Roseivirga sp. BDSF3-8: one gene and its partner. The protein of the gene in region 1 interacts with the protein of each later gene in a pairwise test. Links are inferred from orthologs where the notes say so. Each region holds a gene or a part of one and is shown on either strand. Other genes may lie near its edges. The genes, in order: mrdA and AB9P05_RS08135.

Evidence for each region.
Region 2: the proteins of mrdA (region 1) and AB9P05_RS08135 interact in binary tests that used the Escherichia coli proteins (3 or more experiments, as listed by UniProt). The link is inferred for Roseivirga sp. BDSF3-8 from one-to-one orthologs.

Annotation. Positions count from the first base shown.
Region 1 is NZ_JBGNFV010000001.1:2,364,834-2,368,163, reverse strand. Bases 281-3,280 are described here. They hold mrdA (penicillin-binding protein 2), read right to left. Parts: upstream 2,684-3,280; coding sequence 878-2,683; downstream 281-877. Other genes in these bases: mreC (rod shape-determining protein MreC), read right to left, coding at 3,201-3,280; AB9P05_RS09765 (Rod shape-determining protein MreD), read right to left, coding at 2,680-3,204; rodA (rod shape-determining protein RodA), read right to left, coding at 281-856. Outside these bases: more of rodA, read right to left, coding at 1-280; more of mreC, read right to left, coding at 3,281-3,330. UniProt on the Escherichia coli protein: Catalyzes cross-linking of the peptidoglycan cell wall. Responsible for the determination of the rod shape of the cell. Is probably required for lateral peptidoglycan synthesis and maintenance of the correct diameter during lateral and centripetal growth.
Region 2 is NZ_JBGNFV010000001.1:2,000,464-2,003,791, reverse strand. The notes cover bases 180-3,177. They hold AB9P05_RS08135 (penicillin-binding protein 1A), read right to left. Parts: upstream 2,830-3,177; coding sequence 529-2,829; downstream 180-528. Other genes in these bases: AB9P05_RS08130 (tetratricopeptide repeat protein), read right to left, coding at 2,831-3,177; uvrC (excinuclease ABC subunit UvrC), read right to left, coding at 180-455. Also shown: more of uvrC, read right to left, coding at 1-179; more of AB9P05_RS08130, read right to left, coding at 3,178-3,328. UniProt on the Escherichia coli protein: Cell wall formation. Synthesis of cross-linked peptidoglycan from the lipid intermediates.

The DNA of each region.
Region 1 (3,330 bases):
TCTGGTTTACGTTATAGCCTGCTCCCTGGAGGTCTGATTCAGGATCGAACAGGACATTGATACGAGCGCTCTGGTGGGGCTGCAGGACATCGTTTACAAAGAAGTCTACGCCAAAAACTACTGTAAAGAAGACGATACCAGCGGCAAGTATGCCTACTATGCGCCAGAACTTCATCTTACTAAAGAGGCCAAGAGCGAGTAGTATGAGGAGGCCTATGGCCAGATACATGTACTCGGGGCCTACCCACAGGGTAAGAATAAAGAGTGCGAGCCCGATAAAGCCGGCAATAAGTACCCAGGGGGTAAGGCCTTCGCGGTATAGCACAAACACGAAGGAGCCAAACACGAGGGCGGTACCGGCATCTCCCTGTATGACGATAAGGGCCATGGGAAGGAGGATGATACCGCAGAGTACGAGGAAGTCCTTATCGAGGCGATCGAACTTCATGGAGCGCTGTGAAATAAATTTTGCCACAGCCAGGGCGGTGGCAAACTTAGCAAACTCTGAGGGCTGGAGGCCGAAGGGGCCAATGCGTATCCAGGATTTGGCTCCGGAAATAACGGGTCCTATGCCGAGTACAGCGACCAAAAGCAGAATAACAAGGGCATAGAAGCCGTAGGCAAAGTGATCGTAGAACTTGAAGTCAATGATAAATATGGCGATGCCGGCGATAAGGGCTACGGCCATAAAGAGTAGCTGCTTACCGGAGTTCATCTCCAGGCTGAATATCTTATGGACGTCTTCGGCATTATACTCGACGGCATAGATATTGAGCCAGCCGAATATGACGAGGCCGAAATAGATCATGACGGTGACCCAATCGACATTAGAAAATATATTACCCTCTCTCCTCAAGTCTGTCTGTATCTGATTTTATTAAAGAAAATCTCCTTTGAGTACGTAATCTTCTATGTAAGGCCGGTCGGTACCGCCTTTGATGTATTTCTCGATCATGAGTGATGCAATGGCGGCAGCGGAACGGGCTCCCTGTCCTGCATTTTCGACGTACACGGCAATGGCAATTTTGGGGTCATTGCGGGGGGCAAATGCCATAAAGCCGGAGTGGTCTTCGCCATGGGGGTTCTGTACGGTACTGGTTTTCCCACACACCTCAATATCTTTTAGTTTGGCCCTGTACTGTCCGGTACCATGGGTGATTACCTGTGCCATGCCCTGCACGACCATCTCGTAATGCTCGGGGTCTATACCGGCATAGTTCTTTTCTTTGTACTCATCGAGTACGTGATTGGTGGTGCCAATGCTCTTTACGAGGTGGGGGCTGTAGTAATAGCCTCTGTTTGCGATAAGGGCGGCGAGGTTGGCCATTTGCAAGGGGGTGATGAGCATCTCTCCCTGGCCTATACTGAGTGAGTAAATGTTGGAGAACTTCCAGCGGCCTTCGCCATAGATGTTGTTATAGTAGGAAGGACCGGGTATGTAGCCGGACTTGGCATTTGGTATGTCTACCTGTGGCTTAACGCCGAGGCCAAAGTTATGTACATACTCCTGCCACTTCTCCAGGCCTATTTCTGTGTCTTTGTAGGTGTTGTCACTGACGTTCTGATTGAGGACGCGGCGAAATACTTTTACAAAGTAGTTGTTACTGGAGTTCTGTATGGCCTTTGGCACATCGTAGTAGCCTGTGGGGGCGTGATCACCTATGAGGGAGCCGTCACAGTATATTTTTTCGGTAGCGGTAATTACGCCTTCCTGCAGGGCAATAAGTGACTGCACGCACTTGAACATGGAGCCGGGAGGGTAGGTAGCCATGAGGGCCCTGTTAAACAGGGGCGCGAGTGTATCGCGCTGCAGGGCTCCGAAGTTTTTACCATAATTTTTACCTGAGAGCAGGTTAGGATCGTAGGTAGGGGCTGAGATAATAGCGAGTATCTCACCGGTGGCAGGCTCGATGGCTACGATGCTGCCTACTTTACCGGCCATAAGTTTCTCGCCATATTTCTGCAGCTCGAGGTCTATGGTGGTAACGAGGTTTTCTCCGGGAATGGCGAGGGTGTCGAAGCGGCCTTCTTCGAGGCTGCCGACCTCACGGCCGAGTGCATTCTTAACCTTATACTTTACGCCTCTTTTACCCCTGAGAAAGGGCTCATAGGACTTCTCTATGCCGCTGTGGCCCAGGTAGTCTCCTGAGCGGTAATATTTAGATGAATCGGCTGCGAGCATGGGGCCGGATATCTCGGCAATGTAGCCGAGTGCATTGGCCATGACGGGGTGCTTATAGGCCCTGGCGGTCCGTGGTTCTATATAAAAGCCATTGAAGTCTACGAGGGCATCCTGTAGCCTGGCAAATTTTTCGTGTGAGATCTGCTTTTCGAAGAGATAAGGAAGCCTGTACCGTTTTGAAACGATGGCGTCTTCCATGCGCCTGACATACTCTTCTTTGGTTATTCCGAGGAGGTTGCAGAAGCGGGCGGTATCTATCCCCTTGGTCTTTATGGGTGTGGCATAAAGGTCATAGAGGGGGGTGTTGTAGGCAATGAGTTCACCGTTGCGATCGGTGATGAGACCACGATAGGGGTGCTGGGTAACCTTAAGCTTAAGGTTATTCTCGGCTTTTAGCTTTAGCTCATCGTTCAGTACCTGAAGGGCAAAGAGCCTTCCCAGGAAAATCAGCCCGATGAGCAGAAATACTGCCATGACCACTATGTGACGGTTCTCGTTCATATAACAGACCTACGTGATGAGTAGAACAAATACTGAAATACGACCAGCATAGTAAAGGTGAGGAGTGTACTTGCCACTACTTTGCTAAGCGTAAAAAAGAATAAGTGAAAACTCCCTACTTCCACGTAAAAGAGGATAAGATGGTGTACGAATGAAAGGGCAATGGCATAGGTTGCAAACCATTGGCTTCCCAGCAGCTTGAGCCGGGGTGTTGACACGTTCTCGTACCCTCCCCGTGGTGTGATCAGATTGATCCAGTAAGGCCTCAGATACATCATGAACACAGAGGCGGCGGCATGAATTCCCAAACTGTCGTAAAAAATATCTACGACCAGGCCGCAGATAAAGCCGAGCAGCATGGCGGGAAGGCGCCCTATGTCAAAAGGCAGCATGAGGAGGGCACCAATATAGATGAAGCAGAAGGCGGTGTCGAAGAGCACCACATTCCTGAATATGAGCACCTGCAGCAGCAGGTAGGCGGCAAAAGCCAGCAGATGTCCTATAAGGCGGGCTCCATTCATGGGGTAATGGCTACATTTTCTATACTGTCTCTTTCTTCTTTCATTTTATTCTCCACCACGTAGACGTATGACAGGTTGCCAAAGTCGGTGGAGAGCCTGAGTTTGATATCGTAAAAAGAGGCGTCT
Region 2 (3,328 bases), 360 kb from region 1 along the record:
ATCGTGTAAATGTTTCTGATGAGGTCCAGCACATTATTCATGGCTTTTACGCTGGCATAAGGCCCAAAATAAGTGCCTTCACTCGGTATAACCGTCCGCGTAGCGTAAATGCGGGGAAAGCGCTCATTTGATATACAGATATAAGGGTAGGTCTTGTCATCCTTAAGCAGGATATTGTATTTAGGCTGGTGTTCCTTTATCAGGTTGTTTTCCAGCAGCAGCGCATCAAACTCAGAGTTTACCAGCGTAACTTCCAGTGAACGAATCTCGCTCACCATTCTCAGCGTTTTACGGTTCACACCCGTATTTTTCACAAAGTAGCTGCTGACCCTTTTTTTCAGGCTCTTTGCCTTGCCAACATAGATCAGGGTGCGGTTCTTATTGTAAAACCGGTACACTCCTGGTTCATCTGGCAGATTATTTACTTGATCCGGGGTATAATTAGGAACTTCCATGCACAAAATAAAGAGGCTATCCCGGACAAGGATAGCCTCTGATTTAACTCAAATACCTGTTAATGGTTCTCTATCAGAAGATATCATCCACAAGTTCTTCATTTTCCTCGGTGGCCAGAGAATCAATATCCTCAAACATGCGATCACGGTAGCGGTCACAATTAAGCTCTACACTTAGTGGCCTGTCAGGTCTTTTGAAAGCCCCTTTTGTAATATCCAGCTTTTCATCTTTATAGACCGTGCGCATAAATTTATCATAAATCGGAAGGGCCATTCTTCCTCCTGTACCTAGGGCACCGGTCCGGAAACGCACCCGGCGGTCGTCGCCACCAACCCAGGTTACGGCTACCAGGTCTTTCGTTACCCCTACGAACCACCCATCAGAATAGTTATTTGTGGTACCTGTTTTTGCTCCTACTTCATTCTCATAGCGAATTTCACGGCTCAGTCCGAGAGAGGTACCCCCTTCTTCCTCGGTACCTCCCCTGAGCATATGAAGCATCAGGTACGCCGTTTCCTCATTTAATGCCTCCACCGTCTGAGGAGCAAATCTATGGATCAGGTTTCCATTCTTGTCCTCAATGCGGGTGATGAACATAGGCTTTGTATAGATACCTTCGTTAACAAAAGTACCATAAGCTCCTGCCAACTCAAACACAGACAGATCACTCGAGCCAAGTGCCAAAGCAGGTACCGGGTCCAGAGAACTCTCTATGCCCAACCGGCGAGCCATGTTAACGACTGATTCCGGGCCTACTTTCTGCATTACGAAAGCAGCAATGCTGTTCAGTGAGCGGGCCAGGCCCTGGCGAAGAGTGTATTCCTCTCCTGAAAATCTACCGCTGTAGTTATCCGGGGTCCAGGAACCGTTCTCATCAGAGGTTTTAAAAGTTACCGGTACGTCCCTGACCGTATAGCACGGTGTATAGCCCATCTCAATGGCTGTAGCATACAGAATAGGCTTGAAGGTAGAACCTGGCTGACGCTTACCCTGCATAACATGGTCATACTTAAAGTATTGATGATCAATACCTCCGACCCAGGCTTTAATGTGCCCGTTTTCAGGGTTCATAGCCATAAACCCAGCATGAAGAAAGTGCTGAAAGTATTTTATAGAGTCTATGGCACTCATTACCGTGTCTATTTCTCCCTGCCATGAGAATACACGCATGGGCCGCGGCTCGTTCATCAGGATCTCTACTGAGTCACTGTCACTTCCATACTTATCAACAAGGCTACGGTAGTATTCCGTACGTTTAGCCAGAGTACCTATATAGCTTTTAACCTCCCGGCCCTTCTCATCGATCCATGGGTTGCGACCATCCCAATGATCATTGAAGGTTTCCTGGAGTTTTGTCATGTGCTCTTCGATAGCCAATTCGGCATGTTTCTGCATGCGGCTATTGATCGTCGTGTAAATCCGCAGGCCACTATTATAAAGGTCATAGCCATTTTCAGAAGCCCAGTCTCTTAGCTGATTGCGTATAACAGACCTGAAATAGGTTGCGAGCCCTTCATTATGGTCATCTGCCTTAAAATTTAGCCCGAATTCACTGACTTTCAGTGAGTCGAAAGCTGCATCATCGATTTTTCCGTACTTGTTCAGATTATAAAGAATCTCATGGCGCTTAGCCATAGCTCTTTCGGGGTTACGGATAGGATTGAAACCGGTAGGTTTGTTTATCAGGGCTACCAGTACGGCACTTTCTTTATGATTCAGCTCCCAGGGTTCTTTCCCAAAATAGGTGTCTGCGGCGACCTTTATTCCGTACGCGTTGTTACCAAAGGGGATGGTATTAAGGTACATAGCCAGAATCTCCTCTTTGGTATAGTTACGCTCCAGTTGTACAGCAAGTATCCACTCCTTTAGCTTGGTGATTACCTGTCCTATGGTTCTGTTAAAATACAGCGCTCCCTGGTTTTCTGTATTTGTGCGGAATAGGTTTTCCGCCAATTGCATGGTAATAGTACTACCACCACCGCCACCACTAAAGGTGACTTTACCCCAAACAGCCCGTGCGAGGCCTCTGAGATCTATTCCTGAATGCTCTTTGAAACGAATATCCTCCGTCACCAAAAGAGTTTCGATCATTTCCTCTGAGAGGTCTTCATAGGCAATGGGTGAGCGGTTGTAACGATAGTACTTACCCAATAATACTCCGTCTTCAGAGTATAGCTCACTGGACAAGTCAGGCTGAGGATTTTCTAACTCCTTCAGCTCTGGCATGCCTCCATATAGCCCCAGAAAATCCACCTTAACTGTGTAGACCAATAAGGGGGCCAACAAGAGGAGAATAATAAAGGCTATCCATAAAAACCGGAGAAACTTACTGGACTTTCCGGTAGGCTTTTTAACTTTCTTTTTACCAGCCATATTAATAATTGGTGTAGAAGAATCTTAGGTAGTTTTCCAGATCCTGATTTTCCTGAAAGAGCTGGAAGTTGTCTTTGGTAACAACAAAATTAGCAAAATTATCGCTACCGAACTCACGAAGGGGGGCACTCTCGCCATTAAACATTTCGTAATACCTTACCGCTTTCTGGCGTCCCTCAATCCCGCGTACAATGAGCATTTGCCTGTCTTTATCATAGGTCATACTTCCAGTATTCAACGTCTGATCAGGGAAAGTCGTTCGGTTATACGATTGCATTTTGCTAAGCATCCTGTTAATAGCAACGCCCCTGTCCACAATCATCACAAAGAGGTGCTCCTGGTCGAAGTCAGGCACATACCGTATGGCCCCCGCATTGGCTATGGCTGACTCTGCTGCTGATGCAGAGGTAAGCAGCCGCTGGGCATAGGCGGTAATTTCCTCCTCAGGATACATTTCAATAAATCCTTCCAGCCGATTTTTGTACACTTCACTTGTACC